Regions from separate parts of the Salinimonas marina genome, predicted to be linked through region 3. Evidence: predicted binding sites of a transcription regulator. Region 3 holds the regulator's gene; each other region holds the start of a gene.

Region 1 (3,167 bases), 290 kb from region 3:
GGGCATCGGGTTCATTGCATTGCCGCCCACCGCATCTTCCGGAATCGTCGATTCCATGGGCGGCTGGTTACTCAGCGCGCCCGGAATACCGCCGGCGCCGGCGCCCACGGTATTGTGTTCGGTGATCATTTCGCTACGAATCGCCGGCACCTCAGGGTTATAACTGCGTTGGGTTTGTTCCCGGGCGGTGAAGTCCATTGAGACATCGACCTGCGCGGTGTAATTACCAATCCCCAGGACCGGGATTAAGATGGCATCAATTTTTTGCAGGTACTGCTGTTCGCGTTTGCTTTCAATTTCATATTCTTTGCGTGCCCGCGAACTGATAGAGTCCTGGGAGCCTGAATTTAATAACCGTCCATTGCTGTCGGTAACAGTAACATTGGCCGGCTCCATGCTTTGCACGGCTGAGGCCACAATATCTACCACCGCATCAACTTCTTCGCCGCCAATCACCTGCCCACGCTTGGGGTTAATACCACGGTAGCACTGGCTTTTTTCTCACGCCGGGCAAATACATTTTCTTTGGGCATGGCCAGCAGTACCCGGGCTTTCTGCACACTCGACATATCTTCGATGGTCGCCGCAATTTGTTTTTCGCGGGCATGCTTGAGCCGCTCCATCTCCACCCGCTGGCTGACCCCAAAGCCCATGTCCTGCATAATAATATCGGAGCCGGCATCTTCGGTATTAACCAGGCCCTGGCGTGTCATGCCCAGGCGCACATTCTGAAACTCATCATTACGGACAAATACCGTATTGCCTTCCAGCTTGTATTCAATCTGATTGGCATCAAGGTAGTCCAGGGTTTCAATAAGCTCTTCGGTGGGCATTTTTGCCAGTGGCCGATAATCGGGTTCCTGCGCCCAAATCATAATAAATACCGCAATGGCTACACAGATAACCAGTACCACCACCAGTGCCATCTGCCGCATCATATCGGCACTGCCCAGCGTATCCATAAAACCAGACTTATTTTCTGTTTCTGGCGCGCCGCTTAAGGCATCGGGATCGGACACAGTCAAATTGGTTCCAGTATCAGCCATGATTATTGTTCCTCGCCTACACCGGCATGTTCATGATTTGTTTGTACGCATCAAGCACTTTGTTGCGTACCTGCACCGTGGCCTCAAAGGCAATACCGGCTTTTTCTTTGGCCAGCATGACATCGGCCAGGCTTAATGAGGGGTCACCCATTTCAAAAGAATGTTGCATTGATTTTGAATTCATCTGCATGTCATTGACCCCGTCGATGGCACTTTTCAGCATGGTGGAAAATTCACCGGCCGCCCCGGGGTTAGCCTGAATTTCGGGCGTGGCACTGGTTTGCAGGCGCGCCTGGCCAATCATGGCCTGCATTTCCTGATACAAACTGTCGGCTTTAACGTCCATCGCTATTCTCCCAAGATTTCCAAGATTTATGCCGTCAGAAGCTTGTCTGACTCATCAATATAACAAGACTGAAGCAAGGGCTGAGCCAACTTTTATTATTGATATTTTTCAATAGCTTGGGAATGGTTAGCCAAAAAAATGACAGACGCTAGGGAGGGGGAGGAAGCAATAAAAAAGAATTGGTTAAAAATACCGCGAGGCCGGGCAGTCTCACGGTATGTTTAATTGCACATGGTCTCAGGCGGGCACATCAATACCATCTTCGCGCATTTTGGCAAGCTTGTAGCGTAAGGTGCGCGGACTTATACCCAGTTTTTCAGCCACGTCTTTACGTTTGCCGTTGCAAACCTGGAGCGTATCTAAAATAATCTGATGCTCCTGCTGACGCAATTCGCTGCCTAAGCGGCTACTGTCCTCCTGGGCCTCAACCGGCGCTACCTGATGAGTCTGGCCAGTATTATGACTGGCCAGCGTGGCTGCCATATCGATCATTAAATCGCCGGCATCAATTGTATCACCGCTGTGCAGTATCAGTGCCCGCTGGATAACATTTTCCAGCTCGCGAACATTACCAGGCCAGTCGTACTGGATAAGTTTATTGCGGGCTGACGCATTAAGCTTTGCGGTGGCCTGCCCCTGCTTATGGGCATGGCGGGCAAGTAAGTGATCTGCCAGCGGCACAATATCGCCCGGGCGCTGCGCTAAGGCCTGCCAGGTGATGGGGAACACATTCAGACGGTAAAAAAGATCTTCGCGAAATTCACCATTGTCTACGGCGGCGCGTAAATCACGGTTACTGGTGGCAATCACCCGCACATCCAGCTTGACGGTTTTGCGTCCGCCCAACCGCTCGACTTCCTTTTCCTGTAACACCCTCAGCAATTTGGCCTGTAGCGCCAAATCCATCTCGGTAATTTCATCCAGCAACAGAGTGCCGCCCTGGGCTTGTTCAAACTTGCCGGGGCTAGCCTGTAACGCGCCGGTAAACGCGCCTTTTTCATAACCAAACAACGTGGCTTCAAGCATATTCTCAGGAATGGCCGCGCAGTTTATTGCCACAAATGGCGCCGCCGCCCGGTTAGACTGATCATGAATATAACGCGACAGCACTTCTTTGCCTGAACCACTAGGGCCCAACACCATTACCGTTGCCTCCGAACGCGCCACTTTACTGGCCAGGGCTAAAAGCTCCAGACTACTGGGGTCGGCGGCAACCGGAGTACAGGACTCCACCTTCTGAGCAGGCGCATAACGCTCCACCAGATTCAGTAACACCTGAGGAGCAAATGGCTTGGATAAGTAATCGGTGGCCCCATCACGCATGGCTTGTACCGCATCATCAATGGTGGCATACGCGGTCATCAGTAACACCGGCATCTGGGGAAAGCGGGACTTAATATGTTTAAGCAACACCAGGCCACTCATTTTGGCCATCTGAATATCACTGACCACTAAGTCTATCTGATATTGGCCTAAACAACTCATGGCTTCTTCGGCGCTATCGGCTGCCACTACCCGATACCTGGCCAGATTCAGGGTATCAATTAATGCTTCGCGTAAACCGGCATCATCTTCCACAATCAATATACTGGTTTGGCTCATGCTGTTTCTCCTGAGGTATAAGTACCCATGTCAGACTTAGTGCCAGGCAGAGTCAGACAAAAGCAAGCTCCCCCCTGCGCCAGATTCGTGACACTTAGCTGGCCCTGATGGGCGTGGGCCACCGACTTTACCACTGCCAGTCCCAGCCCGGTGCCATGGGTTTTGGTAGTGAA
Region 2 (3,167 bases), 540 kb from region 3:
TCCCTGATCGTGATGTCACCGATGTCAGTCTCGACAATCTGGCGCAGCGAGTGATTGCCGCATTCGAAAAGCCCTTTCATTTTCGCGGACTGGCACTGACGGTGGGTGTCAGTATTGGTATTGCCCGGGCCATCGAGGCTGATTTTGAGCTTAGCCAGTTAATGAGTAATGCTGATCTGGCCATGTATCGGTCTAAGGCTCGCGGACGGGGTATGGCCACCATCTTTACCAATGAGATGGTAGAAACCCACAAACGCAAATTGTCTATCGCCAACAGCATCGATCAGGGCATCGTCAACAACGAGTTTGTATTGTTTTACCAGCCCAAAATTGACCGTAATGGCCAGGTGATAGGTTTTGAAGCCCTGATGCGCTGGGAACATCCTGACTTTGGGCTGGTGTTGCCTGGTGAGTTTATTCCTGTGGCCGAACAAAGCGGTAAAATTTCCCTGCTGACCCGTTGGGCTATCGAGCAGTCCTGTGCCGATCTATCTTTGCTACAGTCAGTTATGCAGCATAAATTTCGGGTGGCCATTAATCTATCGGGTCATGACCTGCGACATAGCGAATTGTTCGATGTTATTTACCAAATATTCACCGAGCAGCAGGTCAATCCCGAATACATTGAGTTTGAAGTAACCGAGTCGGCGTATCTCGAAAATTTCGAATCTGCGAATAAACTTTTCAAACGCCTCAGTAATATGGGGTGTGCGGTGGCTCTGGATGATTTCGGTACGGGCTACTCCTCACTGAGCTACCTGACCCAAATCTCCATCGATACCCTCAAGATTGACCGGCAGTTTGTGCGGGAAATCAGTACGTGTCATCGCAGCCGACTGGTCACCGGCGCCATTATCGATTTGGCTAAACGGCTGTCACTGACAATATGTGCCGAAGGGGTAGAAGAGCTTAGCCAGTGGGAATATTTGTTAAATCATGGTTGCGATCATGTTCAGGGCTATCTGTTCAGTAAGCCGTTACCCCTGGAAAAAATTGCCCTGTTACCTGACTATTTTGACTTTGGCTCCTCCCCGCGACAGCGGTCTGAAGACGGCGGTAAAAGCTGATTAGAAGCTGTTGGTGAACAGCAACACATTATTAGCTGAATAGGAATAATGTCCCCGAATTTTACTTTAAGTTGTTAATATGTAAACGCTAAAGCACTTTGGCATGGTTCTGGCTTTGTAATTTTTGTTATTACTTTTTGGCAACTACCGCACAAGACGCCAAATTTGCCAAAGTCAGGAGCAGCTTATGAAACGCATTGAAAAAGTTTTTTTAATTTTACTCACCATTATTGCAGTGCAGTCTGTGGCAGTAGCCAATGCTAACGCGACAGAGTCAACCATTGCCCGTCTAGATGCAGACCTTGATGGTCAGGTGTCTCTTAAAGAAGCGGTGTCTGACACCCAGCTCTTGCGTAAGTTTGCTCGTCTGGACAATAATAAAGATGGCAAACTCAGTAAACAGGAGCTTTCCGGTGACGAGTTTGTTGCACAGGCAACTGCTAAACCTTAAGACAAAAGGTATAACAAGCAATAAGGAGCGTCGTGTCTCTGACTTGCTAGCAATTTAGGGGTATGCCATTCTGATTGGCCGTTTTTCTTTCAGTGAGCAGGTAGTGCGACTCGGTTCCTTACGACAATTAACCCTTGCCAGTTTTGTATTGGCCCTGGTGCCACTTATTGCATTGTTATGGCAAAGCCAGAACGATTTAGCAAAGGTAGGCAAAATGACCCACGTAGAAACCCGCTACGTGGTGGATGTTGTGGGGCTGATGCAACAACTCGATGGCGCCGCTATCGACCTGGAACGTGCCCTGCGTCAATATGCTATTATTCGCAATGAAACGGTGGCTGAGCTTACCGATAATGCCATCATACAGTTTGTCGAAGCACTTAAAGAGCTGTGCACTAGCTTACCGGCCAGCAATACCTGCGACACCATTAAAAAAGACATTACCCAGTTAAAAACCTTTCGAAACATTGACGATACCAGAGTGCTTAACGCGTATTTGAACGCGATGAACAAGCATGTGTCGCTGATGCGAAAAGATGTGGATACCGCCATACAGCAGCGTTTGGAAGTTCAGAAAAACGATCTGAACGCGATGCAGGCTAAACAGGCCTGGTCTACGGCGATGCTGGTAAGCGTTTCTCTGCTGCTGATTTTGCTGGGCAGTCAGTTAATTGTAAATCCGGTTAAAAAGCTTAAACAGATTATCCGGATCCTGGCCCAGGAGCAGGGCACGTTACCGCCCTTATCGACGCAGGCCCCCACTGAGCTTATCGGCGTCGAAAAAGACTTACACTGGCTGGCCGATCGACTGCAACAACTGGAACATATCCGTACCGCATTGTTACGTCATGCTGCCCACGAATTAAAAACCCCGCTGGCCAGCATCAAGGAAGGTTGCAGCCTGCTGTCGGAAAATGTAGTGGGGCATTTGAATACTCAGCAGACCGAAGTGCTGGCATTATTGACCTCCAGTACACAACGGCTCAATACGCTGATTGAAAAGCTGTTAGACTACAACCTGTTGTTACAACAGGCGCAGCCTACGTTTACCGAGGTGAACCCGAGCCAGATGGTGAAGGATTGTCTGGAAGATTATGCGCTGGCCTTGCAGGAACGCGAAGTCACGGTAGATATCCGGGTCAGTAAAATCTGGGTAGACGAAGAACTTTACCGTCGGATTCTGGATAATCTGATTTCTAATGCGGTGGCTCATGGCGCCGTGGGCAGGCCAATCAACCTGGCTATTTATGAAAAAGATAAACACATAACCCTGGATGTTGCCAATCGTGGAAAACGGATTTCCCCGGAAACAGTGACCCGTTTATTCGAACCCTTCACCCGGGGCGATGATCCACGCAACGATAATGTCATCGGGACCGGCCTGGGACTGTCTATTGTCTCAGATTGTGCCAAACTGATGCATGGGGATGTGGAAGTGGCAGAGGTGGATTATGCCGATGTATGTTTTAGGGTGACTATCCCGCAAGAGGAAGAACAATAATGAAAAAAATGCTAGTTCTGTCACTGGTAGCGGTTTTGACAGGCTGCGCGGGGATGATACCACAACCTGTAACCGAGCCGGCTGATACAGTAGCGCAACCGGTCACGGTAATTCATGACAGTGATGATATGTGTCTGGTCACCGAAGA
Region 3 (3,167 bases):
TGTCAGAAGCGATGCCACTGATGACTTCCAGAATACGCTTTTTACTATTGCACTGGACCGCACATTTTGTGCGGTCCAGGCTTATGATGGCTTGTATATCCATAGTGACAGACTAATGTTTTTTCAGTTTTTCCTTATGCTTGATAACCTGCCTATCCAGTTTATCGACCATGCTATCAATGGCTGCATACATATCGGTATTTTCTGACGAAGCAAAGACTTCTGCTCCACTTAGGTGAACCGTAGCTTCCGCTTTCTGCGTTATCTTTTCCACGTTCAAAATAACATGAACATTGGAAATATGGTCAAAATGGCGCTCCAGCTTACTGAATTTTGTATCGACATAATTACGCAAAGAGTCAGTGATCTCAATATGATGACCAGTAAGATTGATTTGCATAGTTCGCCTTCCTTATTGTGAGCTAGCCTTATTAAATCAGGCTTTTGCGTTGGTTCGACGGTGGGATCGATAACGATTCCCGATATTTTGCAATTGTCCGCCGGGCAACTTTTATTCCTTGCTCGGCCAACACATCTGCAATTTTGCTATCGCTAAGTGGCTTGCTGGGTGTTTCAGCCGCCACCAGCTTTTTAATCAGGGCCCGTATGGCGGTGGAAGAACACTCGCCGCCAGACTCCGTAGCCACATGGCTTGAGAAGAAATATTTCAGCTCAAAGATACCACGAGGGGTGTGCATATACTTCTGGGTCGTGACCCGGGAAATCGTTGATTCGTGCATGTCCACCATCTCGGCAACATCATTCAGCACCATGGGCTTCATCATCTCGGGCCCATGTTCAAAAAAGCCCATTTGTTGCTGCACAATACAATTCGCCACCTTCAGCAGCGTATCATTACGCGACTCGAGGCTTTTGATAAACCATTTTGCTTCCTGCATATGCGAACGAATAAACTGCGAATCACTGCTGTTGCGAGCCCGCCGGCTCATCGCAGCGTATTGTTGATTTACGCTCAGTTTTGGCAAACTGTCCGGATTTAGCTCTACTGACCAGCGGCCATTCTTTTTGGCTACCGACACATCCGGAATCACATACTCAGGTTCTTTGGTGATCAGCGCACTGCCAGGACGAGGATTCAGGGTTTGCAGTAACCGCATAGCCTCTCGCAGCTGATCTTCTTTGAGCTTACTTTTGCGCATCAGGGTGCGGTAGTCTTTACTGCTCAGTAAATCAGAGTAATCCTCAATCAGGCTGCGGGCTTCTTCCAGCCAGGGGGTATCAGGGGCAAACTGGCGTAATTGCACCAGCAGACATTCCTGGGGAGTGCGTGAGCCGGAACCTAAAGGATCAAACAACTGGATGCGCTTTAACACACACTCCACTTCATCTTCTTCCACCGGCTCTTCGGTTTCATCGCTGTTCACGCTTTGCAGAATTTCTTCCACCGATACAGTCAGATACCCTGACTCATCAATTGAGTCGATAATCGCCATCGCGATGGCGCGATCTGTTTCTGAAAAGTGGGTGAGGCGCATTTGCCACAGCAGGTGAGCCTGAATGTCATCAGTGGTTTCACCCTGAAATACCTGGTCTTCGTCACTGCCAGGCCCCGGAGCCGGGGCTGAAGAGGCGGAATAATACTCATCCCAGGTGCTGTCGATAGGCAGCTCGTCCGGCAAATCATTTTTCTCCAGCGCTTCGCCAGAGTCCATGTTGTCACCGGCCGTAGCGGAGGCCTCGATATTGTCGGAATCGCTGTTGCTGTCCTGGTTGTTTTTCTCTGCCCCGTCGTTGTCACTACTTTCATCTACTTCCAGCAAAGGGTTTGAGTCCAGCGCTTCCTGAATCTCCTGCTGAAGGTCGAGTGTCGACAACTGCAATAGCCGAATGGCCTGCTGCAGTTGCGGGGTCATAGTTAACTGTTGACTAAATTTTAGCTGTAAAGATGGTTTCATCTACGTCTTATTTTAAACTCGGGTGCATGTGTAAGTTTTCCGGTGAAACACCGGGTATAAGATCATCCCTAATACCCACACTATAGCTTGAATTGTTCACCAAGGTATACATCACGCACTTTCTGGTTGCTTAATACTTGCTCCGCACTGCCTTGCGCGATGAGCTCTCCATGACTAACGATGTAGGCTTCCTCACATACATCCAGGGTTTCCCGTACGTTATGGTCGGTAATGAGGATCCCAATGCCCCGGTCACGTAAATGCTGAATAATCTTTTTTATATCATTGACTGAGATTGGATCAACACCGGCAAATGGTTCATCCAACAGAATGAACTGCGGATTAGCGGCCAGTGCCCGGGCAATTTCCACCCGTCGACGCTCGCCGCCGGACAAACTCATACCAGTACTATTACGTATATGGTTGATATTAAATTCATCAAGTAGGGCATCAGCTTCTTCTTCACGTTTTTGTGAATCCAAATCGCTGCGGGTTTGTAAAATCGCCATGATATTTTCGTGAACTGTCAGTTTTCGAAAAATAGAGGCTTCCTGCGGCAGGTAGCCAATCCCCTGACGGGCACGTTCATGCATCGGCTGATGCGTGAGTTCGTTATCATCGATGGTGATTTTGCCTTTATCCAGCGCGACCAGGCCCACAATCATGTAAAACGTGGTGGTTTTACCTGCGCCGTTGGGGCCAAGCAAACCCACAATCTGACCGGTGGATACCGACAGACTGACATCCAGTACCACCTGTCGGGATTTATACGATTTTGCCAGGTTCCGGGCTGTCAGTGTTGCCATACTTATTTGTCACCTTGCGTATCATTCTTACCGTCGGTGTCACCCTGCTTGTCCTCAGACTCATCACTTAATTTTTTTACCGCCTGCGGACGAAATACGGTGGTGACCCGGCTATCATCATTGCCGTCACTGCTGGTCGCCATCAATTGTTCTTTCATCATGTCATAAGTAATGCTGTCGCCACTGACCATGCTGCTATTTTGTTTTATCTGGGCATTACCGCGCATGGAAATGGTCCGTTTATTCACTTCATAGCGAAGTTCATTGGCTTGGGCGGTGACCTTGCTGCCATCATCCATGGTTTGGGAATAGCGGGCAGGTTTGCCGCGGGCAATCATAATTTCTTTACCTTCACCCTGCTTGGCATTGACCTCAACCTCATCGGCTTCGATGGTCAGGGTGCCCTGGGTAATCAGCACATTGTCTTTGAAGCGGGTGACTTTAT
Region 4 (3,167 bases), 1.7 Mb from region 3:
GGGTATTGTCTATGTGGTTCTGGGGCTGGTACTGCTGGCGATTTTTCGCTCCCTGAAAATAGCCCTGATTGCGCTGTTACCCAATATTCTGACCACATTAGGCATTCTGGGCATCATCGGCTGGCTCGGGATCCCCCTTGATATCATGACTATCACCATTGCCGCCATCGCTATGGGTATTGCGGTGGATGACACTATCCACTTTTTGCATGCCTACTTAAAAGGGATGAGATCGGACAACGAGTCGCATGCACCAGGCAATGATGTTAACAATTCTAGTCTGGCCGAACGTGCAGGGCGCTTAGCCTTTGGTCATACCGGCCTGGCGATTCTGTTCACTACATTTATTATTGCATCAGGGTTTTCATTGTTCGGCTTCTCAGACTTTATCCCCAGTGTTAATTTTGGGCTGCTTACCGCCACGGCGATGATCATAGCATTAGTGACTGATATTACCTTGCTGCCTGCCCTGCTTAATAAATTTGTGGCTAAATCAAAGCCTGAATAATCGGTATTTTCACTTTATTACCAAACAAAAACACGATGCCATGGCGTCGTGTTTTTGTCTCCTTTACGAGAAGAGCCGTGAGGCGGCAGGCTCAGAGTCAGCGTGGCACCTTCGCTTTCCACCCAACCAATGACGAAGGACCATGGTAGCGGCCCGGCGTTGCATGCTTGCTGCAATAAGGCCAGGGTGACTTGTGGTATATAACGTTGCATATCGGGCCATCACCTAACCAAACCCGTAACAATAAAAAACTTTGCACCGCGGTTTTCCCGACCTTTCAGTGTTTTTGTGTTGGTCAGATAAACAGCGCAACCCGGGCTTCCAGCCATGCTCTTTGTCTAACCACTACTCATTACACAACATGAACATTGAAGCGGGCGACAATGCGCTGGTTGCGAAGACACTACCTAATTTGAATCTGCAGCAGCTAGCATCATATTGCCCGATGGCCTGTCAGCAAAATGGAACTACGGTTCGCTTTTTTAACTAGCTTAGGTAAACAGATGAGCCACACACTTGCCCAGAGGCAGACCGTCAAATAGACAGCGGCTGTCTTATTCATAGGAAAAAGCCGCAATGGCCCTGCATCTTGTAAAGTGTCATGCAAAGTGTGATGTAAATCCGTAACGACAACACTCGCTGGTATATTTTTCCCATGGCCGTGTTGGCCTTTATCCCGTTTTAACGCGCTACCAATGGGTGTGATCGGCCAAGGTACGCTACGCCAGAGAGTTGCATCAGAAAGCACAGCGAATCTTCGCTGCGCAGATAGCCATTATCGTCAGACACAGATAAGTTGTCATGCAGGGCATACTAAGAGCAAACCGGTTGGCAAAAGAGTATAGAGGAAGTGCTGAGGCCTGGTAACGGATAGCAAACCCTGGCCATGGCGAGGTAGAACCCTCAGAATAACAATAGCGAATTCGTATTGGAGTCACAGCTAAAGGCGGATGAGGCTGGAAAGCATTATGTGAGGGGGACTCAGGTGAGGGTGGGGTTATTCTATTCAGATACTGCTCAGATGGCTGCGTGGGACAAGACGCTGGTGGTCAGTTATTTCCCATAAAAAAATGCCAGTCAGTTACCCTGGCTGGCATTTATGGTTGGCTTACACGCCAAATCTTTCAAGATACGTAATTAGCAGTCTTTATCTTCTGCTTCCATACCTTCTTTTACATCTTCACAGGTATCTTCTACTGCATTACCTGCTTCGCTTACTGCTTCATCAATTTTTTCACCCGCATTTTCAGCACCGCCGTCATCACACGCGCTTAGAGAAAATGCAAAACCAGCTACCAAAAGTGTCTTCAGTAAGTTCTTGTACGACATCATAGTTCTTGCTCCTTTAATAAAATTTTTTATACTTTCGGTGATTTACCACGAAGCGCGTTGGCGATTAACGAAATGACCAACAATGCTACAAACACGAAAAATAAGAATTGGGCAATGCCTGTCGCTGCACCGGCAATGCCGCCAAAGCCAAAAACTGCTGCAATAATGGCGATTATAAAAAATGTAACTGCCCAACCTAACATAATTTCATCCTCGTTTAGCTTCCTTAATTTCATTATAAGTTATGCGCGAACCGTGCCAAAAATATAAGCTATTGATTAATATAGTTAAAGTGTTAACTTTTTTACGCTATAAAAAATGATTGAAGCAAAAATGGACTGTCAGAACGGGTTACTCTGCACTTTTTACACAGATATATTACTGAAATTTAAGAATAGATTACATTTCAGGCTTTGCCGGAAATAATCTGCAGAGAATTAGCTATACCGGCATGCGGCACGAATTTAAAAATCATGTGATTACCGCACAGGCACAAGCGCTATTTGAATCTTCGGCAGTGCCACAGTCGATAACGTCAGCGTTCGGCAAGCTAGGTTGTTGTCATGAGATGAGCAAGGTGGGAGGGGGAGAAAAGTTGAGTCATGTCACTAAGACGGGTAGCAACCGAAAAAAGCTTTTAAAAGAGAACCGCGAGGTAGGGGAGCAACCACGCCAGCGGGCATTAGCCCGCTATGGCTGTTGCATGGTGGAATGACCCAAGTTCTTCACGACATTGCTGCATACGTGAGCGGATACGACGCAACTCGCAGGCAAACTGCTGTGGTGGCTTTTCCTCTAATGCATCATTTATTTTTGCCAAAACTTTATCTTCGACACTTTCCAGCTGTTTGACATAATTATGATCATTTATCGGATTCAGCGCCCCGAGTAATTTGGTGTACATATTTCTAACACCAATAGACCAATCAGTATTGCCACTAACCTTCGCACTTTTTTGTTCAGGAAGATAAGCCTGTAAAGTCAGTACCGCTTGCTGCTTTTCTTCTAGCATGCGATTGAACATGGCCTGGATATTGTGACCAGCTACTTTCTTGATTCCGTCTTTATAAAACTCAATGCCACCATTAAGAACTTTGATAATATCGGAAATCTTGTCGATATTAGCGGGTAGCTGATTCATCTTACCGCTCCTGTTGCAGATAGTTATGCCAAACTGTTCATCGGTTACCAGAAAAAGATTGCAAAGGGTATTCCAATGTCAGGCAATTATTTCTTTCTTAATAAATAAAATAAAATGTTTTAAAAATAGTCGCTTAGAAAAACTCCAAAGGATATAACTGAGCGTTTCTTAATGTAGGTGGAGAAG

What was found. Region 3 encodes sigma-54, which starts transcription at its own class of promoters, with help from an activator protein. Its sites were predicted from a motif close to GTTGGCACGNNNNTNGNNT; they were not measured.
Region 1: a site for sigma-54 is predicted at 1,464-1,482, ahead of fliE (flagellar hook-basal body complex protein FliE). Genes of this name have one in related genera too.
Region 2: a site for sigma-54 is predicted at 1,165-1,183, ahead of IT774_RS11360 (EF-hand domain-containing protein). Genes of this name have one in related genera too.
Region 4: a site for sigma-54 is predicted at 2,085-2,103, ahead of IT774_RS06215 (DUF1328 domain-containing protein). Genes of this name have one in related genera too.

What each region holds. Positions count from the first base shown of each region.
Region 1 is NZ_CP064795.1:2,769,927-2,773,093, forward strand. Features, by position in the region: partial or broken gene fliF (flagellar basal-body MS-ring/collar protein FliF) at 1-1,046, opposite strand, end outside; gene fliE (flagellar hook-basal body complex protein FliE) at 1,063-1,392, opposite strand; gene IT774_RS12375 (sigma-54-dependent transcriptional regulator) at 1,630-2,994, opposite strand; gene IT774_RS12380 (sensor histidine kinase) at 2,991-3,167, opposite strand, start outside.
Region 2 is NZ_CP064795.1:2,526,127-2,529,293, reverse strand. Features, by position in the region: gene IT774_RS11365 (EAL domain-containing protein) at 1-1,067, shown strand, start outside; gene IT774_RS11360 (EF-hand domain-containing protein) at 1,255-1,518, shown strand; gene IT774_RS11355 (sensor histidine kinase) at 1,622-3,019, shown strand; gene IT774_RS11350 (hypothetical protein) at 3,019-3,167, shown strand, end outside.
Region 3 is NZ_CP064795.1:3,063,173-3,066,339, reverse strand. Features, by position in the region: gene ptsN (PTS IIA-like nitrogen regulatory protein PtsN) at 1-103, opposite strand, end outside; gene hpf (ribosome hibernation promoting factor) at 113-400, opposite strand; gene IT774_RS13745 (RNA polymerase factor sigma-54) at 432-1,916, opposite strand; gene lptB (LPS export ABC transporter ATP-binding protein) at 1,997-2,722, opposite strand; gene lptA (lipopolysaccharide transport periplasmic protein LptA) at 2,725-3,167, opposite strand, start outside.
Region 4 is NZ_CP064795.1:1,402,540-1,405,706, forward strand. Features, by position in the region: gene IT774_RS06205 (efflux RND transporter permease subunit) at 1-508, shown strand, start outside; gene IT774_RS06210 (hypothetical protein) at 1,646-1,840, opposite strand; gene IT774_RS06215 (DUF1328 domain-containing protein) at 1,867-2,043, opposite strand; gene IT774_RS06220 (DUF2383 domain-containing protein) at 2,523-2,981, opposite strand.